2 regions of the Mesorhizobium sp. M0830 genome follow, and region 2 is predicted to be linked to the other one. Evidence: riboswitches for the same ligand, from Rfam matches in the RefSeq annotation. Region 2 holds a riboswitch; the other holds the start of a gene.
What was found. A riboswitch is a leader RNA that binds a small molecule or an ion and turns the genes downstream of it on or off. The one in region 2 is predicted to bind thiamine pyrophosphate.
Positions count from the first base shown of each region.

Region 1: linked by a shared signal. The riboswitch ahead of NKI20_RS14965 (YkoF family thiamine/hydroxymethylpyrimidine-binding protein) and the one ahead of thiB (thiamine ABC transporter substrate binding subunit) in region 2 are both predicted to bind thiamine pyrophosphate.

Region 1 covers NZ_JAMYOR010000021.1:22,402-38,099, forward strand. Annotated here, with positions in the region: gene NKI20_RS14895 (hypothetical protein) at 1-13, shown strand, start outside; gene NKI20_RS14900 (hypothetical protein) at 220-534, shown strand; gene NKI20_RS14905 (hypothetical protein) at 880-1,014, shown strand; gene NKI20_RS14910 (T6SS immunity protein Tdi1 domain-containing protein) at 1,018-1,494, shown strand; gene NKI20_RS14915 (hypothetical protein) at 1,760-4,597, shown strand; gene NKI20_RS14920 (EpsG family protein) at 4,756-5,547, shown strand; gene NKI20_RS14925 (glycoside hydrolase family 108 protein) at 6,536-7,255, shown strand; gene NKI20_RS14930 (hypothetical protein) at 7,255-7,473, shown strand; gene NKI20_RS14935 (hypothetical protein) at 7,475-7,702, shown strand; gene NKI20_RS14940 (hypothetical protein) at 7,872-8,195, shown strand; gene NKI20_RS14945 (hypothetical protein) at 8,405-9,112, opposite strand; gene NKI20_RS14950 (glycosyltransferase family 39 protein) at 9,306-10,850, shown strand; gene msrA (peptide-methionine (S)-S-oxide reductase MsrA) at 10,982-11,500, shown strand; gene NKI20_RS14960 (hypothetical protein) at 11,857-12,192, opposite strand; TPP riboswitch at 12,411-12,524, shown strand; gene NKI20_RS14965 (YkoF family thiamine/hydroxymethylpyrimidine-binding protein) at 12,515-13,123, shown strand; gene NKI20_RS14970 (ABC transporter permease) at 13,138-13,968, shown strand; gene NKI20_RS14975 (ABC transporter ATP-binding protein) at 13,965-14,732, shown strand; gene NKI20_RS14980 (ABC transporter substrate-binding protein) at 14,725-15,698, shown strand, end outside.
Region 2 covers NZ_JAMYOR010000003.1:71,383-87,080, reverse strand. Annotated here, with positions in the region: gene NKI20_RS03095 (helicase-related protein) at 1-2,685, shown strand, start outside; gene NKI20_RS03090 (RNA-binding S4 domain-containing protein) at 2,701-3,087, shown strand; gene fdxA (ferredoxin FdxA) at 3,322-3,660, shown strand; gene NKI20_RS03080 (CarD family transcriptional regulator) at 4,026-4,607, shown strand; gene NKI20_RS03075 (amino acid ABC transporter ATP-binding protein) at 4,674-5,453, opposite strand; gene NKI20_RS03070 (amino acid ABC transporter permease) at 5,450-6,130, opposite strand; gene NKI20_RS03065 (amino acid ABC transporter substrate-binding protein) at 6,269-7,042, opposite strand; gene NKI20_RS03060 (RNA polymerase factor sigma-32) at 7,370-8,233, shown strand; gene NKI20_RS03055 (M48 family metalloprotease) at 8,274-9,743, opposite strand; gene thiQ (thiamine ABC transporter ATP-binding protein) at 10,001-10,777, opposite strand; gene thiP (thiamine/thiamine pyrophosphate ABC transporter permease) at 10,770-12,389, opposite strand; gene thiB (thiamine ABC transporter substrate binding subunit) at 12,626-13,624, opposite strand; TPP riboswitch at 13,668-13,782, opposite strand; gene NKI20_RS03035 (thiamine diphosphokinase) at 13,870-14,514, shown strand; gene NKI20_RS03030 (ABC-F family ATP-binding cassette domain-containing protein) at 14,516-15,698, shown strand, end outside.

The DNA of each region.
Region 1 (15,698 bases), on a different contig from region 2:
TTACGAACAGTAACGGGATCGCGTTTTTGAATTGCGATGGCGGTTCATTTTTTCGGTTGCGCCCGTGTGACTGCAGTGAACATTCGGACTGAGAACCGGAAAATAGTGCACTGTCACCGTTACCAAGGCCTAGGTTGCGTCGCTGAAAGAAAAGCCCAGCCTTTCCGCGATCTGCGAAAGGCTCATTTATTACGCCACCTATGATGCGTGAGAGGTAATATGCCGACTGACCCACGTTATGATGGACAACCGCTGCTTAGGCTGCTGGAGCTTTATGTGCTCTGGGCCATCCGAGAGCTCTCTCAAGAGTCGGAGGATGGCTTGAAAAAGATGGGCCCCAAACTGCAGTCTATCTATGGCGGCGACGGACAATGGCATGATGCCATTGCCCAGGCCATGCACATGCCCGAGGGAATGCCGGCAGCAATCCGGGATATGTGGGCAAGGAATCTCGAAATCGCCCGCGTCAATGACGTAACCCTCCCACCCCAGAAATTTGCCGAGATGTTCGTGGACGAAAATTTCGCGGGTTGAACGCGGTTCTCTGATTGGAATCGCTGTGATGGCTGGCGTTCTACGGCGCTCCCTCTGTCCTGCCGGATATCTTCCAGAGGTACGGTGACACTGCACTTTATGAATCGATACGGACCAGAGTGAAAGAAAATAGTACACTGTTACCGTAATTCGGAGTGGAAGAAAATAGTACACTTTCACCGTAATTCGACAGAATTGATTTGCAGCTAGGTGGGAAGCAGATACTGGAGAACATGGGCCCACTGGATCCCAGCGTTAACACCAGTCTTGGGTCGAAGATAAGACACCAAATCAAGCTTCTGCCTTATGGAACCAAAATCAACAAGGTAACGATTGGAGATCGCGATGTTCGAGACATTCCAACAAAACTTCCCGGTGGATAGCAGGGCGCCAACCGATGCGGGCGACCTTTCGCTTGATACGAAGGTGCCGGGATTGAAAGAGTTGCTAACGAGTTTCGGAGGCGGATCGTTCAAGTAAGGCTTGTATAGGATCGTCCGCGCACAGGACGTGGCGCGCTGGAACGCGAGGGTCAGCCTCGGCTTTCCCGAGTTCGCCGGGCGGATCATTTGCTTTGGCTATGATTGGCAGGGCACGGCGTTTGCTGTCGATACCGGACGGTTGGAGCAAGGCGAGCCCGGTGTCGTGATGTTTGAACCCGACACGGGCGAGGCTCTGCAGATACCGTGCAATGTCCGAACCTTCCACGATATTGAACTTATCGAAGACGAGGACGCCATATTGGCGTCCGATGGGTATGCAATGTGGCGGGAAGCTGGCGGCGCCCAGCCGGCGTATGCTCAATGCGTAGGCAGTAAGAAACCGCTTTTTCTTGGAGGCGAGGAGACGATCGAGAATCTGGAGTTGTCGGACCTTGATGTCTATTGGCACATCATGGGCCAAATCATTGCGAAAGTAAAAGGCCTACCACCTGGAACACCAGTGCGCATATCACCTTAAGCTGGATGGGCAGGTGCATGGCCATCTATTCAGCCCGATAGGTGAGCGATGCGATATTTCGAAGTTGAGCCCGATGTCGCTGGTGGCCCGGGCAAAGGTACGACCATGGACACCGGCGTCCATCCGCCGGTTGTGGCAATTACGGTGACCACTTTTTACCGGTCACACCCATGTGACTGGGGTTAACCTCCGGACGCGCCCACGTCGCAAAAACAGACCCTTTTCAGCCTCGCTTTCGCGGGGCTTTTTTCATGGAGCAAGTCTCATGGCCCGTCCTGCAACCGCCGCCGTTCGCCTGTTGACCGGCGAGCGCGAACCCGTGCGCCTGGCGACGACCGTGAACCTGGAAACGATCGTCATCGACGGTGTTGCCTGGATCCAGGGCCTCAAGGTCGTCGACGGCATCCAGACAGCGACCGGTGACCGGGTGCTGGTCAAGGACCAGGCCGACGCCAGGCTGAACGGCATCTATACGGCCTCGCAAGGCTACTGGTATCGCGCCGCCGATGCGCGAGCGGGTCGCACGATGCAGAAGGGAACGACGGTGCATGTCCAGGAAGGCGCGGCTTCGGGCAATTTCGTCTTTGTCTTCCAGACGCTGAACCCCGTGATCGGTACCGACGACATTGTCCTGTCGTTCTATCAGTCCGACGACACGGTCGGGGATATTCGGGAAGCCGCTCAAGACATCATCGACCAGGCCCAAGCAGCGGCCAATCTCGCGGCCGAAGCGATGACCACGGTAATTGATCCCCAATTCGCCACGCTCGCCGCCGCCCAGGCGTTTTCCCCGCCGATCGCCCCGACCTACATCCGCACCGCGTTCTACGACAGCCACCAAGTGGCGGGCAGCGGCGCCGTCTACCGCAAGAACGGAACCACGGCCGGGGATCTGGTGATCACCTTGAGCGACGGCGTGACGAAGGTGGGGTATGGGCTGGCAGACACGCCGATTGCATCACAGAAAGGCGCTCGCAAGAATAACTCCAATGACGATGCGCCGTCGGTGCAAGCGTCACACGACCTGGCGCTGGGCGGGGTCAGATTGCCAGCTGGTTCCTACAAGATGGTGCCAAGTTCAGTCTCGCCTTTCACCTTCGGCAATTTCTCCACCGTGAACGTCTATCGTGCGGTCGCTTTAACTGCGGACAATGTCACCTTCAATGGCCATGAGGCGGTATTGCACGGTGTGAGCCGAGCCAGCGCTATCGCGGCGGATGTCCAGCCGGTCTTCTCGACCGACAAGAACATGATTGTCGGCACCCGGAAGAACATCACATTTGACAGCATTACCTTCGACCCTGAAAATAATTCTGATCCAACGAACAGCAACCAACGCTTTGTATATGCGGTCGGCGTCGACGGACTGAGGTTTCTGGATACTAAGGGCAGTTCCAGCGGCAACCGGCGTGGCTACTACGCCCACATCCAGAACAGCAAGAATGTGCAGGTTGACGGACATCGTCACCAGAAGATTACGGGCGGCTTCAATGTTCGCTATGTCGATGGCTTCGTGATGACGAATTTCCTTTTCGAAGACTTCTCGGAAGCGATCGATCTCGACGGCGCCAGCCAACGTGTTGTCATCCGCAATGGAGCGTTCAAGTCGACCGCGCGCGTGAACCAGTGTATCGACGTCAACGACCAACTCGACGCTTCGATCGGTGATTTTTCAGTCAACAACACCGGAAATATCGTCACAATAAACTATAAGACGACGACGCCCGATACGTTTGCGGAATATGTCGCAGGCACGATTGTCAGGAATTTCCAGGTCGGAAAGCGCATCCTTCTGTCAAACATCTCGGGTTCCGCAGTCGGCTCAGCGGCCACTCCGGCTTTTTACATCGGTTGGGATTGGTCGGCAGGAAATCACGCCGGTGCGGCCCCGGTGCAGGACATTACCCTGCAAAACATTATGCTCGACGATCACGGCTACTTCGACATTCGCGAGGCGGTCAACCTGAAGCTCAAGGACATCACCTCCCGCCGGGCACAGTGTGGCTTCAACCATGCCGTGAACTGCATTTCAGCCGCGTCGAATGCCGATCAGATCGCATGGTCTGATCTCGACGTGGATATCGACGGACTGCGCATCGAGGCATCTGATAAAGGCGGCCTGAATATTTCGACACCTTCACAGGCAAAAGTTAGGCGACTGATCACGCGGGGAAACAACACGCTTGGTGGTGCATTTACGGATCTAACAATCACGGGGCTTGCCACTCGTGCCGGACGCGCTTCCATCGACGAGTGCGATATCGGCGGCAATGTTGTGTTGAACGGCGACAGCACCGCCATAGCGGCTTGGACTGGTGACACGATCTACAAGCGCAACGCTATTGTGACCAACGGCGGGAATTTCTATCGCGCAACAGCCGAGGGGAAATCGGCCAGCAGTGGCGGGCCAACCGGAACGGCACTTTCTGTCACAGATGACGGCTCGGCATCGATTGCGATGTGGGCGCCGTCGACCGTTTACAGTGTGGATTCAGTGCGATCGAACGGTGGCGCGTATTTCATTTGTGTGACGGCAGGCATTTCGGCTGTTGCAGGTGGTCCGGCTGGGACGGATCATCGGATCGCCGATGGTACTGTAGTTTGGCGGCCATTTGGTGGCGCGGTGACGTGGGAATATCTGCTTTTTCCGTATTCTCTTACGTGGGGGAAAAACAATCACGTCAAGGGGATGATCACCCTCCAAGGTGACGTGCAGAGGTACATATTCGGCGAAAGCATCGCCGCTCAATTCGGTGACTATGCTGCAACGGGGTTGATAAACAAGAGCGTGTTCGTAGCGCGTCGCCGTGGCAGGATTGTTCGGGCCAGCTACCAAGCGACTGCCGATGCCATGGCCGATGCGGCCAATTACCGGAATCTGATCTTGCGACGCCTTCGGGCAGGTGCTTCGGCAAACGTGTCGACCATTGATACCAGCGCAATAGGGTTGACGGCGCTCGTCATGCGCGACGGCGTTGTTGCTGCCAACTCAGCCGGCGCTGACCTGGAGCCGGGCGATGTCATATTCGTCAACTCAAATTCAGTCGGCGCAGGCAGGGCTCTGATAGGGCTTGGCGTAACGGTTGAGTTCATCGAGTTTTGAAGCCTGCGGTCGGGAACGACTGAAGGTGTGCTTTAACGTTGATCAGCGGGCGGCGTGATTCGCGATCACCCCCTAGGACCATGTCTGGCAAGCTCACGTAGCGCTAGCCGGCAGCGTTATTTGGAGGGCGTAAGCATCTTGCGTTTCACTTGACAATAATGAAGGTGTTTATTGCACGTGTCGCCAAGAATCAAAAAGGCATTCGAATGCGGCCCCTTCGCCACTTCGGGCTCCCAAAGTTGCTCTTTCTAGCCCCGGTACTCTTCTTCGCAGTTTCTCGAACCGACTATGCGAATTATGCCTCGTATGCCTTGGAAGGTGATATCGTCGCCTACTCAAGAGATTTCGCCTATGCGACCAGGGCAACATTCCTGGTTTATATGACGGCAGTGGCGCATGAGCCTGTGTTCATCGCCATGCATTGGCTTTACGCCAACCTGGGGTTTTCGATCTCTGACAGCATGCTAGCCAACAGCATGGTTATGGTCTCAGTCTACTATCTTTACTCGGTCAGACAAAGCGATAGCGTAATCCTTGGAGCGATATCGGCTGTCGGGCTGATCATGCTGCCATGGTTTGAGCAATTGGGTCAAAACACGTTGCGTCAAGGATTTTCGCTTATCTTCATTCTCGCGTTCTTTCTCGCGATTAACGACGGGAAGAAATACCGAGCCATCCTCTTTGCCGCTTTGGCGATCGGTAGCCACTATAGCGCTGCTCTATTCGTTGCGATCTATGTCTTGGCGGACATTGTTCCACGAAAATTTATAGTTTCGGCAATCGCCCTGATTTTCGCTGCTTATGTTACAAATTCTACTACTATCATTTCTAATATAATAATTACCCCGATTCTGGCGCAGGCTGGCCTATACACTCAGTACTCCTCCGACATGTTTATGAGCTACGGAATAGGATTCAAGGCCTTGTTTTTTTCCTATTCGTTGGTCTAATGCATCGCCAGTATCTTATTGATTAATATGGCGGCAAAGAAGTCGGATGAACGCCTTGGAAAGTATTGTGTCATCATGACGGTTATATACATGTTGGCGAGCGGACTACCTTATTACAACCGAGTCGCCATGATGCCGATGCTTTTGCTCCCGGTGGTGCTCGTGACGCTATATGCTCGTATAACCGCTCCACGCCGTTCTTCGGCATATCAGTGAAAATCATTCGACTAGGCGCTGGCTAGGCTCTTAACTCATATTCTGCGCATCGACTGAGGTGCCGTGGGTTGCTTTCTGGGGTCGCATCCCCTCGACCGTGAAATCTTATTGTCCGCCCGGGAAATATCGCTCAATCTTCAAGCAACCGTCACCATAGACAGCAACTCGCGGGCACCTGCGCCCGTTCTCAGAGGCGGCACCTACACTGTCGTGCTCGATGCGTGCGGATCGTCATTGCCGCCCAGAAAGTACAAGCGAGCGGCCACGTTGTTGAGGCACAAAGTGCCACTGAAATTGGAAGCACGAGGGACCCGATTCAAAAGAACCCGTCCTGTGAAGTTCGCATTTGAGACCGCGTAAACTGCCGCCCGCCCGATCGAAACGGCAGCCGGAACCGTTCCCAAAGCGATGAAACCAGACTGCGAAAAACCCCGTCCATCGGCCTTGAGTAGATAGCTGAGGCCGAGGCGCGTAGCATGAGAACAACAAGCGCGAATGATATTGTTGCTTCACTAAGCTACGAGCCTGGTGGATTGCGTTCGGCCGCTGCGATTTCGCAGGTCTCGGTGATCGCACCTCGACGTTGTCCGTGCCCTCTCTCCCAAAGATCTGTGTGCCGACCAAGAACACCACAGCGCCCACCGGTATGGCTGCCCGCCAATCAACGCCATGATCCTCCAGCCCATCGCTCGCCGGGACATGTCGCGAGCAGATTGAACCATCGTGTCCATCCTCCCTGCCTAGCAAAACCGATCCGAAAGGAAACATAACCATGGACCGCAACTTCGCGCGGGCGCTTGCGCTCGTTCTGAAATCTGAAGGGCTCTGGTCGGACAATCCGGCCGATCCAGGCGGCGCCACCATGAAGGGGGTGACGCTCGCCAATCTCCGTCGCTACGTGAAGGCCGAGGCGACGAAGGCGGACCTCCGCAGCATTGGCGACGCGCAAGTTGCCGCAATCTACCGCCGTTTCTACTGGGACGCCGTGCTCGGCGCCGAACTGCCCGATGGCGTCGACTTTGCGGTGTTCGATTTCGCGGTGAACAGCGGGCCTGGGCGGGCGGCGAAATACCTGCAGGCGGCCGTGGGCGTTGCCCAGGACGGCCGGATCGGACCGGCGACCATCGCGGCAGTCGAGGCAAAACCGGCCGGCGTCATCATCGATGCGATCTGCGATGGGCGGCTGGCGTTTCTCAAACGGCTGCCGACATGGGCAACGTTCGGGCGCGGCTGGTCCGATCGGGTGAGGTCGGTGCGGGTTCAGGCCTTGCTGATGTCGGCGCAACATGCCGCGGTGGCCGCGCCGGCGACTGTCCCGCAACCGTCCAAAGCCGAAACCACCGCTACCGAGGCGCAGACGGTCCAGCCGGTGCCTCGGGTACCGCCATCCGGCGGCAAGACGGCTGCAGCGGCCGGTATTCTCTTGCTCATGGCCGCAGCGCTCACGGCGTTCCGGCATCACCTCACCGGTTTTTTCGGGAGCCTCTTTTGATGACATGGTTCAATACCAACGCCTTACACAATCTCCTCAACACGCTGATCGCCATCATCTGCGGTGGCGCCCTTGCCGGCTTCGACTGGACGATGTTCGGGGTGAGCGACCGCGCCGCGCTTCAGATCAGCGGCACTATCGCCCTTGCCAAGATCATCATCAACGCGGTGCGTGACGGTCCGCGCGGCATGATCGTGCCGCCGGCCAAGGAGACATGAGATGGGAACGCTCGCACTGCTTGGCCAGGTCTGGCCATATCTCCTTGCAACGGGTGCCGCGCTCGCCGGTCTCTGGACGGCCTACGCCAAGGGCAAGGCCAACCAGAAGGCCAGGCAAGATGCCGCCGACGCCGCGGCTCGCTCCGAAGCCCAGAAGATCGATGATGCCGTTGCCGGCCGGACGCCGGACGACAACCGGAGGAGGCTGGGCAAATGGTCAAAATCCTAGCGCTTTCCCTCACGCTGGCCGGCTGCACCACATCGGGCGGGTCGTTCTGCGCGGCCGGGCATCCCATCCGGCCGACACAGGCAGAGGTGGCGACTCTTTCCGACGCGTCGGCAGCGGCGATCCTGGCTCATAACGAAAAGGGTCAGAAGCTCTGTGGATGGAGACCGTGATGCACGAAATTTTCGACCTGCTTGGCATCAAGGGACCGGTCGTGGCGGCTGGCCTTGCCGGCGGCGTTCTGCGCGCGCTCTCGCGGCATCGCTACAAATTGCGCGAAATGATAGCGTCGCCAATCTGTGGCGCCTTGGCGGCGGCATATCTGACGCTGCCGGCGGTGTCCTACGCCAGGATCACCGGCCTGCCGATGCCGGATCCCGTCGACGACACCACCACACTGGCAGCGGCCTTCCTGATCGGCGTCTGCGCCATGTGGATCTCGGACGTCTTGTTCGAGTTTGTCGCGAGGCGATTCAAGCCGCCGTCAGATGAGTAGCTGCTGGCTCCGGTCGGCGTTGTCTGTTGGCATCTGCTTGACAGCATGCCCGAGACACTTTCGGCATAGAGCCGCGCCGAAAGAGCCGCCAGACGCGGTATAGTCCTCATTTCATTTCCACGACTGCCATTTTTGCCCGCCTCGGCTCGCGCCGGGGCGGGCCATTTTGCGTTTCGGCTCGATGCGGCGGCGATTCGGATTGGCAAGCCTCAAGCCAGGATGTTGACCGCGCGTGCCGCGACCAGCGCGATGGTCAGCAGCGAGATCATGGATTCCGCCATCATCAACAGCTTGGCGCGCTGGGAGAGTGGCAACGTATCGGTGGGCGAAAACGCTGTCGCATTGGTGAAGGCAAGGAAGAAATAGTCGACGAAGCCGGGCAGCCAATCGCGAAGGTCACGGTCGTTCAGCGTCATCTGTGCGAACAGGAAGTCGGCCTGCGCGAGCTTGACGAGCCCGCAGGTCGGCGGTCCACCGCGATCGGTGCTCCAGAACCACAAGGCAAAGACGATGACGTTGGTGACCCATATGTTGAGCGCATCGATCAGCAGCGTCGTGCCGCTGTTGCCGGCATGGCCCTCCAGCAAGGCACGCACCAGCAAGAACAGCGAACCACAATTCATGAGGCTGATGATGGCGGTCATGGTTAGCGCGGTTCTGCGGATCATGATGCGAAACTGGCCGATCGCATGCCACTCGTGATCATCGACCGCCTTTCGGGTGGCGGCCTGTGTCCAGGCCGTGGCCACCGACAAGGGCAGCAGCAGGGCGGCCTCCAGCACCGGCGCCAGCCAGCGCGGCCCAAATGAGAGGTTGTTGATGACCAGAAGCTGCAGGCAGATGATAACCAGAACGGCCGCGCGCGCCATCCAGAAGTCGAGCGCACGGTAGTGGATGACGGCGTGGTGGTGGCGCATTGGGATCCGGATTTTTCAGGCTAGGTCAGCCGTGCAGCGCTATCGTGGCTGGAGAGAGGAGCGCCGATACTCCTGCTCGATAATGGTGCTGCAATGGCACATAGCTATACTTTTTTGTAAGCTTCGACGTTTGGGCTGTTCGTCAAACCGGACTATGTGATCTAAGCGCCGCATGGCGGGGATAGATGGATCCATGGACGACTGGGTGCCGGCGGAATTGGTTGCCGCCGGCGTCGATTCCCCATCGGTTTTGTCCAGTCTAACCCGTCGTCCCTTGTATTTGCTGGCGATTTTGTGCCTGACGCAGATATTCTGCTGGACGGTGGCGCCCGCACTCGTCAACGTCTCACCGCCCAACGATGTCGTCGAAGGCTTCATGTGGGGCCGCGAATGGGTGCTGTTGAGCTACAAGCATCCACAGCTTCCCGCATGGCTGCTCGAGACCAGCCATCTTCTGACCGGATCGTTCCGCTGGCCGCAATATTTCGTGGCCCAGCTGACGATCTCGGCGACTTTCGTCCTGGTCTATCTGCTGGCCCGCGACCTGATAGGGCAGAAGCGTGCGCTGGCTGCCGTGCTTTTGATGCCGTCTCTCTATTTCTTCGGCTGGCCGACCCCGCAGTTCAATCATGACTACGCGCAGATGCCCTTCTGGGCCGCTATCTGCTGGCTGTTGTGGCGTGCAGGGCGTGGTGGTGGGCCGGGCTGGTGGCTTGCGCTCGGACTTGTATCGGGCGTCGGGCTCTACGCCAAGTTTTCCACCGCCCTGCTGTTGCTGTTCGGTGCGATTTGGCTGTTGTCCGACCCGCGGGCACGCAGTCGGCTCGCCACGCCTTGGCCATGGCTTGGCCTTGTGGTTTTCGTCGCTGTCGCTGCGCCGCTGGCCGTCGAACTCAACCGCGTCGATTTCCTGCCGCTGACCTATGCTGCCTGGCGCGATCAGTGGGTGCTGGCCCATCGCTCCCGCTTCTATTATATCGGCGTCCAGATGGCCGGGCTCTGCGGCTTCGTTCTGGTGCTGGCGATATCAGGGCTGCTGCGGCGCTCGGCGCCGCCGCAAGAGCCCGTTGGGCGCGGTATTCTCGTTTACCTCTTGTGGATGGGGCTTGGCCCGGCGCTCCTCGTCATGGTGGCGTCCCTGTTCACCGGGGCAGGCGAGGCCTGGGGCGCGCCGATGTACAATCTTGCTGGCGTTGTGGCGCTTGCCTTGCTGGGCCACCGCCTCGGCACCGTCGAGATGCGAAAGCTGGCGATCTGCGCGTTCGTCTGCATCATCGGCATATCTGGTGCTTATGCGGGGATCCGCTGGACGAAATGCAATTTGCGTGGACGGATGGACGCCGTCTGTTGGCCGGCGCAGAAGATATCGGATGAGGCCGAGGTCGTCTGGCACGCGGCCGCGCCCGGTCGGCTCGACATCGTCGGCGGCCATCCCCTTATCGCGTCGCTGGCGGGCCTCAACGCCTATGACAAGCCGTCGATCTTCACCGACCTGAACATGCAGTATGCCCCCTGGATCACCAAGGATCGGCTGCGCGACCACGGCATACTGCTGGTCTGGCCTGGGCGCGACGTGCCACCTCGACTGCAGGTGTGGGTGGGCAACGTCCCGGTCAAAACCGTTCTTTTCGACTGGTCGCTCAGGGCGCCGCCGGTGGTGGTCAGCTTTGCCGCCATTCCGCCCGGCGCGCCGCAGTTGGCGAATGCGATCGACAGCCTCGCCCAAACGAGCAACTGAAGCAGGTCGGCGGTCCGCTGGACGGAGCAAGAGACAATGCCCATTTATGGGAGATCCAAGTTGATTTTGCGCAATTCCAGACGGAAAATCGCTACACGTTTTTCCTGGAATTGCTTTTGAGGAGACGTGATATGGCGACTTCGACCGAACGTGCAGTTCTTGCCGGCGGCTGTTTCTGGGGCATGCAGGATTTGATACGGCGCTATCCCGGCGTCATCTCCACCCGTGTCGGCTATAGCGGCGGCGACGTGCCCAATGCCACCTATCGCAACCACGGCACCCACGCCGAAGCCATCGAGATCAATTTCGACCCGGCCATCATCAGCTATCGCACGCTGCTGGAGCGCTTTTTCCAGATCCATGATCCGACGACCCGCAACCGGCAGGGCAACGATGTCGGGCTGAGTTACCGCTCGGCGATCTATGACACCAGCGACGAACAGAAGCGCGTCGCCGAGGACACTATCGCCGATGTCGATGCCTCGGGTCTGTGGCCGGGCAAGGTCGTCACCGAAGTGGCGCCGGTCGGTCCCTTCTGGGAAGCCGAGCCTGAGCATCAGGACTATCTGGAGAAATATCCCAACGGCTACACCTGCCACTTCGTCAGGCCGGGCTGGAAGCTGCCGGTTCGCGAAAAGGCTGTTTCGTAGACTTCACAACCGGCGACTGTGCCGGCTCGACGAGACCGTCGAGCGGCTTCGTCGCAGGCCAAGCCCTTTCAGGTCACTGCGCCTTGTCACCTCGGTGCAGCCGTCGAGCGCCTGATATCAAGGACTGCGCCATCTTAGCACGCCACGTGGCAAATCAAGCGCGGCTAGGAACACGCTGCGGGGGGTAACGCCTGCTGCGTTGGGTATGACGTTGACCCTTGGCGGCTGCGAGACCGCGCCCCGCTTGAAAAGATCGATAATGCCAGCTTGGCCTTGTTTAGGAGTGCCCGGTTCCGCGGGCGCCCAAAAAAGCCGCGGAGCATGCGCTCGCGGCTTCCTCGGTTGCCGGCAATGGCCTACTTACCGCAGTGGTTATCGTTGACCGTCGGCACAGAGGTGCCCGGCGAGGTGTGGGTGGCGTCAGGCTGCGCGCCCTGCGGGCCGGCCGGGCAATTTCGATCTGCGTTCGAATTCATGTCGCCGGGCATGCCGGTCGTGCTGTTGGTTATGCCGAGGTCGACAGTACCGGGCCTAACCGTATTCGGCGAAGCCGGGGTGTTCGGCTCCACAGTCACCGACTTCCCGCTGCCGGCGCCATCGCCACTTGCGTTATTGCTGCCGGCACTTTGCGCCATGGCTGACATGGCCAGACCAATCGTGAGAGCCGAAGCTGCGAGGATTTTCATGAACATGGTTTGTCTCCATTTCTGTGAACTCGTCGCTTGTTTCTACGAAGGTGATCGCATTTGCGACTATGGGGACAACCGGTCGCGGCAGCGAAGGTTCCCGATAAAATTTCGCTCCAGAAACATCGGCGTCTTCGACCCAAGAACCACGCCTGGCGCAATGCTTTTTGGTGCAGCGCGCTGAAAAAATGGCTTTCACTTCGGTTTGATTGGTGCTTTAACCCGCGCATCCACAGGGGTGCTCCGTACGGTCGGGGCTGAGACGGGGGCGGCAAGCCCACAGACCCTAAAAGCTGATCTGGGTAATACCAGCGGAGCGAGGCGGGCCATGTTTTCAGGCGCACAGATTTCCCTATATCCCATGGCCGACGATTTCGTCGGCGTCATCCTTGGCGCGCTGGGCGCGCTCGGTCCCTATCGCGACAAGCTCCGGATCGAGACCGACGACATCTCGACCCTGCTGGTCGGGCCACCCGAGGTGCTGTTTCCAGCCATGCGCGACCTCTTCGTGGCGGCGGCGCGCAGCGGTAAACATTGCGTGCTGTCAGCCACCATCTCACGCGGCTGCCCGGGCGAGCCCGACGATCCGATCTGCCGCTCCGATGCCCTTGGCGGACCTGTCGGGCCACTCGGCCCGCGCAGGGATGCGGCCATCGCGGCGGTGCGCGGCGCGGCTTCGACTGGCCAGCCGGCGGCAGCGCAGTTCTCGCTCTATGTGATGGGCACCGACGACCATATGGACGAGATCTACGGCTGCATCGATTTTCTCAAGCAGTCGGGCGTCTATGAGCGCTCTAAGCATTTCTGTACGAAATTGCGCGGTGATGCGGGCCCGATCTTTTCGGCGCTTGACGCGGCATTCTGCCGCTTCGGACCGGGTGCCGGCCACGTAACCCTTGACGTCACGGTTTCAGCCAACAGCCCGTCGGCCGTCTGAAACAGCCGCCGCCTATGCGCGGCCGTCAAAGGTTACCTGCCGTGGTCCCATCCCCAGTTTCTTCGCGCCCGATCGCGAGCCTTCTTATCAAGGCGGTACCGGTGACGATGTCGGTCGGACTGCTCCTGCTGGCCTGGGAGCTTTATGCCACCTATTCCGGCATCAAGCCGACGACACTGCCGGCGCCGTCACGCGTCCTCGCGCAAGCGATGCTCAATCGCGAGGCGTTGGTCGACAACGCCATTCCGACCATCCGCGCCACGCTGCTTGGCTTTGCCTGTTCGCTCAGCGTCGCCTTTGCGCTGTCGATACTGGTCGACTTTTTCCAGCCGCTGCGCCGCGCGCTGTTTCCCGTCTTCATCGTCAGCCAGACATTGCCGCTGGTGGCGATCGCGCCGCTGGTGGTGCTGTGGTTCGGCTTCGGACTGGCGCCCAAGATCATGCTGGTGGCGCTGGTCACCTTCTTTCCGATGCTGGTGGCATTGGTCGAGGGTTACGAGTCGACCGAGGCCGAGATCGGCCAGATGCTGCACGCCATGGGGGCAGGGCGCTGGCGCGTCTTCGTGCTGGCGCGGCTGCCTTCGGCGCTGCCTTACTTCTTTGCTGGCCTGAGGATCTCCATCACCTATGCCGTGGTCGGCGCTATCTTCGCCGAATATGCGGGTGCGGCGAAGGGCTTGGGCATCTATATGCTCAACGCCAAGAACAATTTCCACCCCGACCTGGTGCTGGCTGCCGTCGGCGTCAGCGCAGCGCTTACACTTGTCCTGTTCGGCTTGACTGTACTGTTGCAGCGCCTTGCCATGCCTTGGGAGGGCAAACAAACCGCAGGGAAGCGGCGATGAGCCGGCTCGAACTGCGGCATGTGCGCAAGGCGTTCGGTGGGCTCGACGTGCTGGCCGATATATCGCTGAGTGTCGGCGCTGGTGAGTTCGTCTCGGTGCTTGGGCCCTCGGGCGCCGGCAAGTCGACGCTGTTCCAGCTTCTGACCGGCGCCGAGCACGGCGAGGGCGAGATGTTGTTCGACGGCGCGCCCCTCGATGACCACGGCAGGCATTTCGCCTTCATGCCGCAACGCGACGCGCTGATGCCGTGGCGACGCATCCTCGACAACACGACGCTGGGGCTCGAAGTGCAGGGCATCGGGCGCAAGGCGGCGCGGGCACGTGTTGCGCCGCTGTTTGCCGAGTTCGGGCTTGCTGGCTTCGAGCGGCATTTTCCTGCTCAACTGTCCGGCGGCATGCGCCAGCGTACGGCCCTGCTGCGCACGGTGGTGCAGGAGCGCGACATGCTTTTGCTCGACGAACCGTTCGGCGCGCTCGACGCGCTCACGCGCACCGCGATGCAGCGCTGGCTTGAGCGGATGTGGCGGGATCACCGCTGGACGGCGCTCCTGATCACCCATGATGTGCGCGAAGCCGTGTTCCTGTCCGACCGCATCTATGTGCTGTCGGCGCGCCCGGCCCGCATCGTGCGTGAAATCAAGGTCCCACTGCCGCGCCCGCGCAACTTTGGCGGCGATGCTGCGCGCCAGGCAAGTGCGCTCGAGGCCGAGATCCTCGACATCATCCTCAACCCCAACCCATCCAAAGGAAACGACCATGATTGACTTGACGCGCCGGCAGGCTCTGCTGCTGACCCTTGCGACCGGCCTTCCGCTCTTTGCCGGATCGGGGCGAGCCCGGGCACAATCGGCGGCGCAAAAGGTCACCGTCGCACTCGACTGGACGGTCAACACCAATCACATCGGCCTGTTCGTCGCTCGCGACAAGGGGTTCTATTCCGAAGCTGGACTCGAGGTCGAGATCCTGCCTTACAGCGATACCGGCGCCGGCACGCTGGTCGCCAACCGCGTCGCCGATTTCGGCATCAACGGTACCATCAGCCTGTTCACCCAGAAAACCGCCGGGGCCGACTTGAAGGGCGTCTATGCCGTGGTGCAATCCGAAACCGGCCGCGTGGTTTTCAATGCGGCACGCAGCGAGATCAAAAGCCCGAGGGACCTTGACGGCCTGACTTATGGCGGCTTCGGCAGCGCTTGGGAAAACGCACTGATCGGCACCATCATCCGTCACGACGGCGGCAAAGGCAATTTCGAGACGGTGACGCTGGGTACCTCAGCCTATGAGGCGCTGGCCAACGGTTCGGTCGACTTCACGCTCGAAGTCTCGACCTGGGAAGGCGTCGAGGCCGAGTTGAAAGGTATCAAGCAGCGCAGCTTCGTCTATGCCGACTATGGCGTGCCCGATGAGCACACGACACTGATCTCTTCGAGCGAAGCCTATCTCCAGGCAAATCCGAAACCTGCCGCCGCCTTCATCCAGGCAACGCGGCGCGGCTACCAGTTCGCTGTTGATCATCCCGATGAGGCGGCAGCCCTATTGGTCGCCGCCAACAAGGACACGCTGACCAATCCGGCACTGATCGAGGCTTCGCTGAAGATGCTGGTCGACGGCCATTATCTGCGCAGCCAAGGCGGTGCCATCGGGACGATGGATCCGGCCAAGATGGAAGCGATCGGCGACTACCTCTTCGCGTCCGGAATCCTGCGCGATGCCAATGGCAAAGTGCTGAC
Region 2 (15,698 bases):
CGGAAGTTCGATGGTTATCAGTATCGCAACCTGATGGCGGCCGAGCTTGGCCAGATCGCCGGCCGCGCCGGTCGGCATCTGCGCGACGGCACCTTTGGCGTCACCGGCCAGGTCGACCCGCTGGACGAGGAACTGATCAAGAAGATCGAAGGCCATGATTTCGATCCGGTGAAGGTGCTGCAATGGCGAACCGCGCGTTTCGACTTCGCCAGCCTCGATGCGCTGAAGCGCTCGATCGAAACCAATGCCCCGGTCGAAGGACTGACGCGTGCGCTGCCTGCAGTCGACGCGCAGGCGCTTGAATATCTGTCGCGCGACGAAGACATCCGCGCTCTTGCCAGCAATGCCAAACGCGTGGCGCTGCTGTGGGAGGCCTGCGCGCTGCCCGATTACCGCAGGATCGCGCCGGCCCAGCATGCAGACCTCATTGCTTCGATCTACACGGACCTTGCACGGCATGGCCATGTCGACGAGAATTACATGGCCGAGCAGGTGCGCCGCGCCGACACCACCGAGGGCGACATCGACACGTTGTCGCATCGCATTGCCCAGATCCGCACCTGGACATTCGTGTCGAACCGGCCCGGTTGGCTGGCCGATCAGGCACACTGGCAGGAAAAGACGCGCGAAATCGAAGACAGATTGTCGGATGCGCTGCATGAGCGGTTGACGAAACGCTTCGTAGACCGCAGGACTTCCGTCCTCATGCGGCGCCTTAGAGAAAATACCATGCCTGAAGCCGAAATTAGTCCTACCGGAACCGTCCTTGTCGAAGGCCACCATGTCGGCGAGTTGCAAGGGTTCCGCTTCACCGCCGACCAGACCGTCGGCGGCGAAGACGCCAAGGCCGTGCGCACCGCCGCCCAGAAGGCGCTGGCCGCCGAGTTCGAGGCGCGCGCCGAGCGCTTCGGCGCTTCAGCCAATGGCGACATCGCGCTTGGCTCGGACGGCACGCTGCGCTGGATCGGCGCGCCGATCGGCACGCTGGTTTCGGGCGAAGACGCGCTGAAGCCGCGCCTGGTGCTGTTGGCCGACGAACAGCTGACTGGCCCGGCACGCGACAAGGTCGCCGCGCGTGCCGAGCGGTTCGTCAATTTCCAGATCGAATCGCTGCTGAAGCCGCTGGTCGACCTTAAGAATGCCGACCAGATTTCCGGCATCGGCCGTGGCATCGCCTTCCAGCTGGTCGAGAATTTCGGTCTCATCAACCGCCGCGACATCGCCGAGGAGATGAAGTCGCTCGACCAGGAAGGTCGCGCCGCCCTTCGCCGGCTTGGCGTGCGCTTCGGCGCCTACCATGTCTTCGTGCCGGCGCTGATCAAGCCGGCGCCCGCCGGACTGGTGACGCTTCTCTGGGCGTTGAAGAACGACGGCAAGGACAAGCCCGGCTTTGGCGACGTGGTTCACGCGCTCGCTTCCGGCCGCACATCGGTGGTCATCGATCCTGCCTTCGACAAGACCTTCTACAAGTTGGCCGGCTACCGCAATCTCGGCCGCCGCGCCGTGCGCATCGACATCCTGGAACGGCTGGCCGACCTGATCCGCCCGGCGACCAACTGGAAGCCGGGTCTCGGGCAACGCCCGGACGGCGCCTATGACGGCCAGTCCTTCATGGTGACGCCGCCCATGATGTCGATCCTCGGCGCCACCGCCGACGACATGGAAGAAATCCTGAAAGGCCTGGGCTACCGCGCCGAGCCTAAACCGGCCGTCGAGGTCAAGGCACTGCTCGAAGCACAGGACAATGCCGCGCGCGAAGCTGCCGCTGCCAAGCTGGCGGCGGAAGCGGCGGCACGTGCCGAACAGGCCAAGGCGGCAGAAGCCGCGGCAACCGACGCGGCCGCGGAGGCAGCGATCGAAGGTTCGGAGCCGGCATCGGACGCAGTGGCCGCTTCGGAAACGCCGGCCGAAAGTCCTGCCGAAATCATCGCAGACACCGCCGCAGAACCTACTGTGCCCGATGTGGCGGAACAGGCGGACACTCCAGTCGAAACCGTGCAGGACGAAGCGCCGGTAGCCGAGATTGTTGCAGAGGCCGCCGAACCTGCGCCGGTTGAACCACAGGCAGCCGAGATTGAAACCGCACCGGCCGAGCTGACGCCAGATGCCGCGCCCGCAACGGACGCCGCGCCAAGCGAACCTGCAGCGGCGGCTGAAGCGGCCGCCAGCAGCGAACCCGCCCCAGAAGCCGAAGCGCCAAAGCCCATACTGTTGTGGCGCCAGGGTCGCTTCGAACAGCGCCCGCGCAACCGCGACGACAGCCGCAGGAACAATCGCCCGCGCAACGGGCAAGGGCGCGGCCGAAGCGATGCGCCTGTGGATGCTGCCGGCGCCCCAGCCGCAGTTCCACCTGGCGATCGTCCGGCCCATGAAGGACGGCGCGAAGGCGCCGGCAAGCCGCGCTTCGACCGTTCGAAGTTCAAGCCCAAGCCTCAGGCCGAAGGCGAACAGCGGCGTGACGGCCGCCCGCAAGGCGAACAGCGGCGTGATGGCCGCCCGCAAGGCGAGCGGTCGGACCGACGCGATGGCCGGCCCGACTGGAAGGGCGGCAGGCCGGACGGCAAGGGTGCGCAAGGCAGCAAGCCGGCTTTCCAGCCGAAGCCGCGCGAGGAACGCCCGGTGCGCTTCGATCCTGACTCGCCGTTTGCCAAGCTCGCCGCTCTGCGCGACCAGCTGAAGAAGTAGACCTGGCTCGCCTCGATGGTCGTCGAAGGCCGCCAGCGCATCGACAAATGGCTATTCTTCTCGCGCGCCGTGAAATCACGCTCGCTGGCAGCGAAACTGGTGGTCGCCGGCCGCGTGCGCATCAATCGCGACAAAGCAGCGCAGGCCTCCGATCTGGTCAAGCCTGGCGACGTGCTGACCATCACGCTCGAGCGGCGCATCTTCGTCTGGAAGGTGCTTGGCGCCGGTGTTCGACGTGGCCCGGCCGAGGAGGCCCGCACGCTGTACGAAGATATCTCGCCACCGCCCGCGCCGAAGGGCGAAGCCCCTCCTGATGCAATTCCGGGGCTGCGCGAGGCCGGTAGCGGCCGCCCGACCAAGAAGGAACGCCGCCAGACCGACCGCTTGCTCGGCGAAGACTGATGCCTGACATCCAGGAACACGCAGCGGGAATGGGACAACGACACGCCTGAGGCAAAACTGAACCCGGCAATCAAGACGTTTCGCGGGACATGGCTGACTGCCGCCGGGCCTGTCGTCTGATATTCATTCCCGAAACACCGGCACCACCCGCAATCGCTACCCTTGCAAGCGGCCGATAAAGGCGTTACCTGACGGAAAAAGCCCAACAAAAATGGGACGTACCGGAGCCGACCGATGACCTATGTCGTGACCGACAATTGCATCAAATGCAAATATATGGACTGCATCGAGGTCTGTCCGGTCGACTGTTTCTACGAAGGCGAGAACATGCTCGTCATCCATCCCGACGAGTGCATCGACTGCGGCGTTTGCGAGCCGGAATGCCCGGCCGACGCGATCAAGCCCGACACCGAGCCGGGGCTCGACAAATGGCTGCAGATCAACACCGAATACGCCGATAAATGGCCCAACATCACCGCCAAGAAGGAGCCACCGGCCGACGCCAAATCCTTCGACGGCGAGGCCGGCAAGTTCGAGAAATACTTCTCGCCCGAGCCCGGCGAAGGCGATTGACAACACGGCCGCAAAGGCCTGAATTACGCGGGGTAAGGGGCACGTCACATTAACCGCCTTGACAGGCGGCGTTGACCTGTGGCGTTCGCTTATGCAGCAAAACCTTGATTCTTCCGACTTTTTGTGTTACATGAGCCAAATATGCCGGTGACACACGTCGATTTATGGCGCAGACGCCCCAAATCACTGAAAGGTGAAAATCCCATTCCGGACCAGAGCGATCTGGGCCAGGCGGTCGCAATATTGCGTTTGCCGGTCCGGCTTTTCCGGTGGGTCATCTGTTGTGCGGCAAACGATCGGCTCCCCCGATCGCGCGAGTTCGGGCCGGCAGGACGCCGGTACCACAACAAGGAGTTCAGGGCGTAATGGCTACGATCACCCCGCAGAAAAAGTCCACCGCTGCGCGTCACGGTTTTAAGACCGGCGAGTACATCGTCTACCCGGCGCACGGCGTCGGCCAGATCGTGTCGATCGACGAGCAGGAAGTTGCTGGACATAAGCTGGAACTATTCGTCATCGACTTCTCGAAGGACAAGATGCGCCTGAAGGTGCCGGTCGCCAAGGCGACCTCCATCGGCATGCGCAAGCTGTCGGAAGAGGACTATGTCGAGCGCGCGCTGAAGGTCGTGCAGGGTCGCGCCCGGGTCAAGCGCACCATGTGGTCGCGCCGCGCCCAGGAATATGATGCGAAGATCAATTCCGGCGACCTGATCTCGATCTCGGAAGTTGTGCGCGACCTCTACCGCGCCGACAACCAGCCAGAGCAGTCCTATTCCGAACGCCAACTCTATGAGGCAGCGCTCGACCGCATGGCCCGCGAGATCGCGGCCGTCAATCGCATGTCGGAAACCGAAGCCGTGCGCCTGATCGAGGTCAACCTCAACAAGGGGCCTAAGCGGGGTGCCAAGGCTGATAATGAGGAAGCCGAGCAGGAAGAAGCTGCCTGAGCTTTTGCCTTTGAGTTCATGAAAAACCCGGCCTTGCGCCGGGTTTTTTGCTTTTTGACGATGAAGCTACAGCGATCCGTCGCCGCCACTTTCCCTCTCCGCCTCCTGCTTCAGCGTCGCAATAAACCGCTTCGTCCGTTGCTTCTCGGGATTGCCGAACAGCAGCGCGGCCGGCCCTTTCTCGACGATGACGCCGGCATCGAGAAACACCACTTCCTGGGCGATCTTGGAGGCGAGGCGCAGATCATGCGTCGCCATCACCATGGTCGTGCCTTCGCTGGCGAGCTTGCCGAGCACGTCTACCACCTCTTGCGCCAGTTCCGGGTCAAGCGCCGAGGTCGGCTCGTCGCAGAGCAGAACTTTCGGCGACGGCGCCAAGGCACGCGCGATCGCCACACGCTGCTGTTGGCCGCCCGACAGCGTCGCCGGCCAAGCGTCCGCCTTGTGCACCATCCCAACTTTTTCCAGCAGGGCGAGCGCCCGCTCGCGTGCCCTCTCCGGCGGCCATTTCAGCACCGTCACCAGCCCTTCCATGACGTTTTCGATCGCGGTGCGATGCGGAAACAGCTGGAAGTTCTGGAACACCATGCCGGTCTGCAGCCGCAGGCGCTGGATATCCCTGGCCGGAACCCTGACGCCGGGTTGGAATTCCAGCGCCTCGTCACCGATGCGCACCGTGCCCGAAGTCGGGATCTCCAGAAGGTTGACGCAGCGCAGCAAGGTGCTTTTGCCGCCGCCTGAAGGCCCGACCAGCGCTGTAACGCTGCCTTCGGCAATGGTGACCGTCACGCCCTTCAGCACAAGGTTGTCGCCGAAGCGTTTCTCGATGTTGGTGAGGCCGATCATGAGCGCGCCTCCAGGAAGCCGCCATAGCGGTTGAGCCGGGTTTCCAGTCGCGTCTGCAAGGCCGACAGCACCGAACTCATCGCCAGATAGAGCATCGCCGCCTCGACATAGAGGATAAGCGGCTCATAGGTGGTGGCGACGATGCGCTGCGCCGCCTGGAACATTTCCGGCACGGTGATCGCGGCCGCCAGCGACGTGTCCTTGACCAGCGAGATGAAAGTGTTGGAGAGCGGCGGCACCGCGACCCGGCCGGCCTGCGGCAGGATGGTGCGCCGCATCGCCTGGCTCCAGGTCATGCCGATCGAATAGCCGGCCTCCCACTGGCCCTTCGGCACCGAGCCTATCGCAGCGCGGATGATCTCCGACGTGTAGGCGCCTATGTTGAGCGTGAAGCCGATCAACGCCGCGGTGAAGGCATCGAGCAGAATGCCGACCGACGGCAGGCCGTAGAAGATCAGGAACAGCTGAACCAGGAGCGGCGTGCCGCGAAAAATCCAGACGTAGAAGCGCACCAGCGCGACCAGGGGCTTCGGTCCGAACAGCCGGGCGAGCGCAGCACCCAGGCCGACCGTCAAGCCGAGAGCGAAGGACAACAGCGTCAGCGGCACGGTGAAGATCAGCGCCGCCCACAACAGCGAAGGCAGTGACTCCAGCATCAGTTGCAGCCAGTGCGGCACGTAAGATTCTCCAATGGTCGAGGCGGCTCATCAAGGCGTGAATGCGTCAGACATATCACGACAAAAGCGGCGGCCGGTCAAAGACGGCTCGCCGCTTCATATGTCTCGTGGGCCGGAGACCGGGCCCACCTCATCAGCTTACTTCGAAACGTCCTGGCCGAAATAGGTGTCGGCGATCTTCTGGTAGGTGCCATCGGCCTTGATGTCGGCCAGCGCCTTGTTGATCGCCGCAACAAGTTCCGGATCGCCCTTGCGCACGATGACGCCGGAATAGTCAGCGTTTTCTTCTTGCGCGGCAATCTTCACATTGGCGTCGGGCTTGTGCTTCTTGAAGTCGAGGAACGACAGGCTGTCATTGATGGTGGCGTCGGCACGGCCGGTTAAAAGCAGCTGGATCGACTGGTCGAAGCCATCGGTGCCGACCAATTCGGCGCCGTTCGCCTCGGCCAGCTTGCCGAAATTCGAGGTCAGCGACTGCGCCGACTTCTTGCCCTTGAGATCGGCGAACGTCTTGATGTCGGTGTTGTCGCCGCGCACGATCAGCACTGCTTTGGAGGCGATGTAGGGATCGGAGAAGGCGTACTTGGCCTTGCGGGCATCGGTGATGCCGACTTCATTGATGACGGCGTCATAGCGATTGGCGTCGAGGCCGGCGATCAGCCCGTCCCACTTGCCTTCAAGGAACTCGGCCTTGACGCCGAGCTTGTCGGCGATCGCCTTGGCGATTTCGACATCGAAGCCGACCAGGGCGCCGGAAGTGTCATGATAGGTGAATGGCGCATAGGTGCCTTCCGTGCCGACCTTGATGACCCCGGCCTGCTTGATCTGGTCGAGATTGGCGCCGGCATTGCCTGCGGTGACAGCCAGAGCCTGCAGCGTTCCGGCGATAATGAGCGACTTCAGCCATTTCATTTTTCTGTGATCCCGTCCTTGGCCGGATATCCGGCATTGTGTGAGCGCTGGAAACTGCCAGATGCGAGGTGAGAAAATAAGGAACCGGATTTCGTAAATCACACGTTTCTGAAATTGGATTCTCCAAATGGCGTTTCTTGGCGGCAATCGAGGCCGTCACCGGTCCTGCAGACATCGTTCAAGCAACCTGATCCGCCCGGCAACAACCAGGGAACCTTTCCGGCGTACCGCACGTTCTGGCAGTTCTAGGGCACGACGCCGCTATTTCAACCGGGCGCCAGCCAAGTTTGCAAAGTCATCCGCATCGCCTGAGCCAGGGAGCGCCTCATGATGGAAGACACGGCAGGACGGATCATGGTCCGCGCGGCAATGAAGGCTCCCTACCTCGAACGTGATGAAGAGCATCGGCTGGCATTGCTCTGGAAAGAGGACAATGACCAGAACGCATTGCACAGCATCACCGTCGCCCATATGCGGCTGGTCATTTCCATGGCCTCGAAATTCCGCCACTACGGCCTGCCGCTCGGCGATCTGATCCAGGAGGGCCACGTCGGCCTGCTTGAAGCCGCAGCCCGCTTCGAGCCGGAGCGCGAGGTGCGGTTTTCGACCTACGCGACGTGGTGGATCCGCGCCTCGATGCAGGACTACATCCTGCGCAACTGGTCGATTGTGCGCGGCGGCACCAGTTCGGCCCAAAAGGCGCTGTTCTTCAACTTGCGCCGCCTGCGCGCACGGCTGGCGAATGGCGCCGAGCCGCTGTCGAACGCGACCCTATACCGCGAAGTGTCGGAGACACTCGGCGTCTCCGAAGCCGATGTGGCGATGATGGATTCGCGCCTGTCGGCACCCGATTCCTCGCTAAACATGCCGGTTGCCGATGATGCGGGTTCGACCGAGCGCATGGACTTCCTGGTCTCCGACGATCCGCTACCCGACGAGATCGTCGGAGACAAGATCGATGTCGCGCGCCGCTCGCTATGGCTGAGGGAGGCGCTGCGCGCGCTCAACGCACGGGAGTTGAGGATCATCGAGGAGCGCCGGCTGAATGACGAGGGCGCGACACTCGAAGCGCTCGGCGAGACGCTCGGCATTTCCAAGGAACGTGTCCGCCAGATCGAGGCCCGCGCCATGGAAAAGCTCAAGGTGGCGTTGGTGAAGCAGAACCCGGAGTTCATGGCGACTGCCGCCTGATCCGTAACAGACGTTCAGCAAATGAATTTGCAGCGAGCGCTTATTTGTCGGTGACGATCTTGACCTTGTCGCCGGCGGAAACCGCGGCGCCCGGCGACAGAGCATTGAGCACGCGGAACAGGTCGAGCTTGCGATCGACGCCAACCATCTGAGCCGAAAGCGAACCCATCGTCTGCCCCGGCTGGACGGTGACGACGCGGATATGCAGTGGCTTCAACGCGGCCTTTTCGGCAGCACTCAGGATACGGAACGATCCACTGACCGAACGCGCGACCGCATCCAGCGAGGTGCTGGCCGAAGGTGCCGCAGTCAACAGCCGATAGACCTGGCCGCCGGCACGGATCACGGCAATGTCGAACTGCCAGCCTTCAGCGCCGGCATGCGCCGTCGCCGCCTCGTTGCCGTTGATCGTCTCCTGCCTAACGCTGCTGTCGTCGAGACCGGCCACCCAGCCGCTGCGGATATAATCGGTCAGCGCGCGGTTCTTGTCGATCGAGACGCCGTCGAAGCGGATCGCCATATCGCCGGGACCGGTTGCCGTCACCGCGGCCGCCGAATTGTCGATGATGAAACCCTGCGGCACCGAGAAGGACACGCCGAGGCCCGGATGCAGGAAGGTTTCGCCGCGCACATAGCCTTCTTCAGGCGTGTCGCCATACAGCAGGCCGTCTATGCCGGCGAGGAAGGAATCGCGGTCGCGCGAGCCGACGCCCGGCGCGCCGAACTGGCGGGCATGGCGCTGCGCCAGATCGATGCGCTGCGGCGTGTTGGGGTGCGTGGCCAGGAAGTCGAGGCTGGCATCGGTGGCGCCGCTGATCGAACGGAAGTCCGTATAGGCCGACATCGACTGCAGGAAGCGGCCGGCGGCGAAAGGATCATAGCCGGCTTCGCCGATCGATTTGATGCCGATGGCGTCGGCTTCCAGTTCTTGGTTGCGCGAGAATTGCGCCAGCCGCAGCTTGCCGCGGATCAGCGCCGCCTTGGCGGTCGGGCTGTCGCCCAGCACATCGGAAACCACTTTCGTCGCCAGGCCCTCCTCGGCCTCCAGCTGCTGGCGCTGCAGGCCGTGATTGGCGGTGACGTGGCCCATTTCATGGGCGATGACAGCGGCAAGCTCAGCCGAATCATTGGCCAGCGCCAGCAGGCCCCGGGTGATGTAGAGATAGCCGCCCGGCAGCGCGAACGCGTTGACGTTGGGCGAATTCAGGATGGTGATGCGATAGGTCTGCGTCGGGTTGGCAGACACCACCGTCAGATTGCCGACCACCTTGGCGACCATGCGCTCGAGCTTGGGGTCGGAATATTCGCCGCCATAAGTCGCCAGGATGCGCGGGTGCTGCGCCTTGGCCAGTTCGGCGAGCTTGTTGTTGGCGCCAACGTTGTCGACCGTGATCGGCTTGTCGGAAGGCTGGAAGCCGGACTCCTGTACTTCCGGCGGCATGAACATCTGGCAGCTCGCCAGCGCCACGGCAAAACCGGCCAGCGCAAGAAAACGCGCCAGCGGATTCATTCGTAGTCTATCAACGCCGATCGCCAGAACGGTTTCCTTTCGGGTCCCGGCGCATAACCACGAAAACCGGGGGCGATCTTCGGAACACGTCATGCGCTATCTTAAACTGCTGCAGCATCCGTTGCACGTCCCTCGGGCGGGCGGCGGATGCTGCAGGCAAATCACGTCCTGTGCCGGACCAGTAGGGCGGACCTAGCCACACTCCTCCAGTCATGGCAAGCAAGCGCCACATCGCCTGGAGCCGGTTTGACCGTAAATTATGTCCGCTTCCGGGCAATATCTCGTGATACACCGCCACTCCCGCCGATATAGCGCCGGAACACTTCGGGACCAGCCCCGATGAAGAAATCATCTGCCTTGCCGATTGCCGCGACCATCCCATTGTCGAGAAACACCACGTGCTCGCCGATACGGCGAGCGTCTTCAGGCTGGTGGGTGACAAACAGCACCGTCATGCCACGCTCGGCATGAACGGCGGCGACCAGATCCAGCATATCGTCGCGCAAAGCGGGCCCGAGCGACGCGAAGGGTTCATCGAGCAGCAGCACCGGCCGGTCGCGCACCAGAACGCGGGCCAATGCGACGCGCTGGCGTTCCCCACCCGAAAGTTCGCGTGGCAGGCGTTTTTCCTTGCCCCCGAGACCGGTGCGTACAAGTGCCTCGGCGATCGCGGCGCGGTCCGCCTCGGTCAGCCGCAAGGCTGGCGAGCGGCCGAGCCCGACATTCTGCTCGACGGAAAGATGGGCGAAGAGATTGTTCTCCTGGAACACCATCGATACCGGCCGCGCAGAGGCCGGGTCGGCGCTGACGTCGGCGCCGCCGATCAGCACGCGGCCCGACTGTGGGGCCTCGAAGCCGGCGACCAGATTGAGCAGGGTCGACTTGCCCGACCCGCTCGGCCCCATGATGGCGGTGATCTTCGACTTGGCGAACTCGACGTCGAAGACGAGCGGCATCTCGCCGTAGCTGAACGACACCCTGTCCAGCCGCACAGGCGCGCCTTTTTTAAGCCCGCTGGCCTCTCCATCAAGCATCCCGGACCCTCTCCCTTCCCAGCCAGTGCGCCGCCACGATCAGCGCGAGGCAGACGAGGCCGAGCAGCAGTGCCAGGCCGGCGGCATCCGCGGTGCGGTAGCTGCCCATGCGCGCCAGGAGAAGGTAGGGCAATGTCTGCACGGAATCACTGCCGAACAAGGCAATGACGCCGAGGTCGCCGAGCGAAAGGGCCATGGCGAAAGCGAAGGCGGTGGCGAGCGGCCGCCGAAGCGACGGCCAGTCGACCAGCACCAACCGGTTCCAGCCCGCAATGCCGAGCTGTGCGCAGAGCCGTTCGTGACGCTCGCTGGCCGCATCGTAGGCGGGACGGACGGCGCGCAGGGCGAACGGCATCGCCATCACCGCGTTGACGGTGACGACCATGACCGGGGCGATGGCGAAGACGTCGCCGACATGGCGCAGCAAAAGGAACCAGCCGGCGCCGATGACGATCGGCGGCACGACCAGGACAAAGCCGGCGCCTGTATCCGTGACATGCTCAAGCATTGTCCGGGGGCCAGCCCGGCGTTTCAACGCCAGTGCCCGCCGTGCCATGGTCAGCGCCAGCGACAGCATCACCGAGAGCAGTGCAGACAGCAAGGCCAGCACCGCACTGGTCAGAGCAGCCTGTCGGACAGTGGCCTCACCGGCCAGCCGGCCGAGGTCGGCACTCAACCCGGCCGTCACCGTCGCTGCCATCGGCCCGACGACGAACAGCAGCGCCAAGGCAATGAGCATGGCGTTCAGCCAGCTCTCGCTCCTATTGACGGAGAGATAGCGGCGTTGGGCAACTGGCAGGTTGGTGTCGCCAACCACATTGGCGCCAAGCCGCGTCAGGGCCAGCACCATGATAAAGGTCAAGGCGATCTGCAGCAGCGTCAGCGTCACCGCCCGCGCGGGATCGAAATCGAAGCGCAGCGCCTGGTAGATGCCGACCTCCAGGGTCGTCGCGGCCGGCCCGCCGCCGAGCGTCAGCACGATCGTGAAGGATGTGATGCAGAGCATGAAGACAAGCCCGGCGACACCCGGCAATGCCGCACGCAGCGTTGGCCATTCGATCAGCCGGAACGCCGGCCGTGCTGCCATGCCGAGTTGGCTCGCCAGCCGCCAGTGGTCGGATGGAATGGTCTGCAGCGCCTCGAGGAACAGCCTCGTCGCCAGCGGCAGGTTGAAGAACACATGGGCGACGAGAATGCCGGACAGGCCATAGATGCCCGGCCAGCTTCCGCCGCCGATCACCGTGAGAACGCCGGCGAAATAGCCGGCGCGGCCATAAAGCGCCAGGATGCCGAGGGCCGCGACGATGGCCGGCAGCGCCAACGGTACGGCGAACAGTTGCAGGATGAAGGCGCGGCCGAAGAAGCGTGGGTGCCGCGACATAGCGCGTGCGACGAACAGTGCAGGCACGACGGAGAGCAGCGTCGACAATACCGCTTGCCAGAGCGTGAAGCGCACGACGCGCAGGAGATAGGCATCGAAGGCTGCCCAGGCGCCCGAGAAATCATGGGCGCCTTCGAAAAGCAGGCCGGCAAATGCGCCGCCGATCAGCAGCGCTATTGCAGCTAGCGCGAGGGTGCCAGCGGTGATGCGGGGGTCAGACGCGCGTTGCACGCTGGGCCACCTGACTCGCGACTCTTAGCGAGGATTGCGTTCCGTCGCGCCCCCCTCTGTCCTGCCGGACATCTCCCCCTCTAGGGGGGAGATTAGCCGTTACCCATGCCTTCGCCAACCTCCAACGTTGCCGGGGACGAGCCGCCAGCAAAGCAGCTGATCTCCCCCCTTGAGGGGGAGATGGCCGGTAGGCCAGAGGGGGGTGGCTTGGCACAAACATCCGACGTGGCTGAGCCCTACTTGCTCATCACCGCCAGCCATTCATCCACCCAGGCCTTGCGGTTAGCGGCAACTTCCTCGGGGCTGAACAGCAAGGTTTTGGTCGGCTTGACCAGTTTGTCGAAAGCCGGGTTGAGCGGCTTGTCGGTCTTCCCGGCTGGGAACATCCAGTTGGTCTCGGGGATGGCATCCTGGAACTTCGGTCCGGTCATGAAGGCCATGAACTTCTCCGCCAGCGGGTTTTTCGCCCCAGTCGTGGTGATGCCGGCGACCTCAATCTGCAGATACTCGCCCTCCTCGAAGGACACCGCCTGATAGCGCTCTGTCTTCTCGGCAACCATGTGGTAGGCCGGCGACGTCGTGTAGGAGAGCACCATCGGCGCTTCGCCCTTGGTGAACAGGCCGTAGGCCTCGCTCCAGCCCGGCGTCACGGTCAGCACCTTGGCCTTGAGCTTGGCCCAGGCTTCCGGCGCCTTGTCGCCATAGACCGACTTCACCCACAACAGCAGGCCGAGGCCCGGCGTCGAGGTGCGCGGATCCTGGATGACGATCTTGTCGTCGGCGCTGCCTTCGATCAGTTCTTTCAGGCTCTTCGGCGGCGTCTTCAGCTTCTCGGTGTCGTAGACGACAGCGAAATAACCGTAGTCGAACGGCACGAAAGTGTCATCGCTCCAGCCGCCCGGCACAGTGACATCCGTCACCGCGCCATGCGGCGCGAACAGGCCGGTGGCCTTGGCATCGGCGGTAAGGTTGGTGTCGAGACCGAGCACGATATCGGCCTTGGTCGATGCGCCTTCCAGCCTGACGCGGTTGAGCAGCGCGACGCCATCGGCGACCGAGACGAACTCGACGTCGCAGCCGCATTCGGCCTCGAATTCCTTCTTCACCACGGGACCCGGACCCCAGTCGGCGGTGAAGCTTTCATAGGTGTAGACGGTGAGTTTGTCCTTGGCCAAGGCCGGTCCTGACAAGACCAAGGTCATGGCTGATACAAGAGCGTATAAGAGCGTGCGCATCGGCGCCTCCTTCGTTCGAATTGAAAGGAATTGAGGCGTCGGACTGTCCGAAACGTCTAATCCCTCCGCCGGTACAAACCGGATCAGGTTCAGCGGGTTGGCGAGACTGCCTCTCAGCCGGTCCGCGAAGATCGCGTCCGGCACCCCGTTAGAGCGTTTCGACACATAGGCCGGGCCGATCCCCCACGCAAGTGGGAGTTTGCCGCCTTCCGTTTCCGTTGCCGGGCTGGTAAGGGCCACACGATATGAGCACATTCACCATCCTGCTTGGCGGCGACCTCATCCGCACGCCACGGCTCGACCGCCAGGTCGAAGGCTCCCGCGTGATTGCCGCCGACGCCGGCATCGGCCATGCGCGGCTGCTCGGCCTTGTCCCGGAACTGTGGGTGGGGGATTTCGATTCCGTGCCGGCCAACCTGCCTGATGACCTAGCCACTGTCCCTCGTCGGACTTTCCCGGCCGAAAAGGACAAGACTGATGGCGAACTGGCCATCGCCGCCGCACTGGAGCTCGGTGCGACCAGCCTGGTGCTCGCCGGCGCCTTCGGCGGCAAGCGCGCCGACCACGCCTTCCTGCATCTGGCGCTGGCCCTGCGGCTGGCCGAGGCCGGGACGGATGTGCTTTTAACCAGCGGCGCGCAGGAGGGTGTCCCCCTGCTCCACGGCAAGGCTGGCTTCGACTATGCCGACGGCACGTTGTTTTCGGTGCTCGGCTTTTCCCAACTCGCCGGCCTGACCGTCACCGGCGCCAAATGGCCGCTGAACCACGTCGAGGTGGCGTTTGGCTCGTCGCTGACCATTTCCAATGAGGTCAGGGGCCGCCTCGAAATCGCGCTGGGCCACGGCCGCGCGATACTGCTCGCCCATCCCTATCCCTTGCCTGAAAGCTGATATGGCCCCACCCCTTCTCAATCTCGACGGTATAAGACTGACCTTCGGCGGCACGCCGCTGCTCGATGGTGCCTCCTTGACGGCGTCGGCAGGCGACAAGATCGCGCTGGTCGGCCGCAACGGGTCGGGCAAGTCGACGCTGCTGAAGATAGCCGCCGGCCTGATCGAGCCGCAGGACGGCGAGGTGTTCCGCCAGCCTTCGGCGACCATACGCTATTTGCCGCAGATGCCCGACATGGAGGGTTTTGCCAGTGTTCGGGCGTATGTCGAGGCCGGACTTGGCCCCGCCGACGACCCGTACCGCGCCAGCTATCTGATGGAGCATCTCGACTTGTCTGGTGAGGAGCGGCCCAACGACCTGTCCGGCGGCGAGGCGAGGCGCGCCGCCCTTGCCCGCGTCATGGCGCCCGAACCCGACATCCTGCTGCTCGATGAGCCGACCAACCATCTCGATCTGTCCGTGATCGAATGGCTGGAGGAGGAGCTCGTCCGCACCTCGTCGGCACTGATCGTCATCTCGCACGACCGCCGCTTCCTCGAGCGTGTATCGCGCACCACGGTCTGGCTCGATCGCGGCCAGACCCGCAGGTTGGACAAGGGCTTTGGCCATTTCGAGGAATGGCGCGACCTAGTGCTGGAGGAAGAAGAACGCGAGCAGCACAAGCTTGGCCGCCAGATCGTGCGTGAGGAGCACTGGCTGCGCTATGGCGTGACGGCGCGGCGCAAACGCAACATGCGCCGGTTGGGCGAATTGCAGACCATGCGCCAGCGTTTTCGCGGCCATCGCGGGGCCGAAGGATCGGCCACCATGGTGGCCAGCGATGCCGCAGAATCCGGCAAGCTGGTGATCGAGGCCAAAAATATCGAGAAGAGCTTTGGCGATCTCACCGTGGTCAAGGGGTTTTCGACCCGCATCCAGCGCGGCGATCGGGTCGGCCTGGTCGGGCCGAACGGTGCCGGCAAGACGACGCTGCTGAAAATGCTGACCGGCGAGATGAAGCCCGATGCCGGTTCGGTGCGGCTCGGCACCAATCTGGAAATCGCCACGCTCGACCAGAAGCGCGAGGCGGTCGACCCGCAGGAGACCTTGGCGCAGTATCTCACCGACGGACGCGGCGAAAACCTCGTCATCAATGGCGAGCAGCGCCATGTCGTCTCGTACATGAAGGATTTCCTGTTCAAGC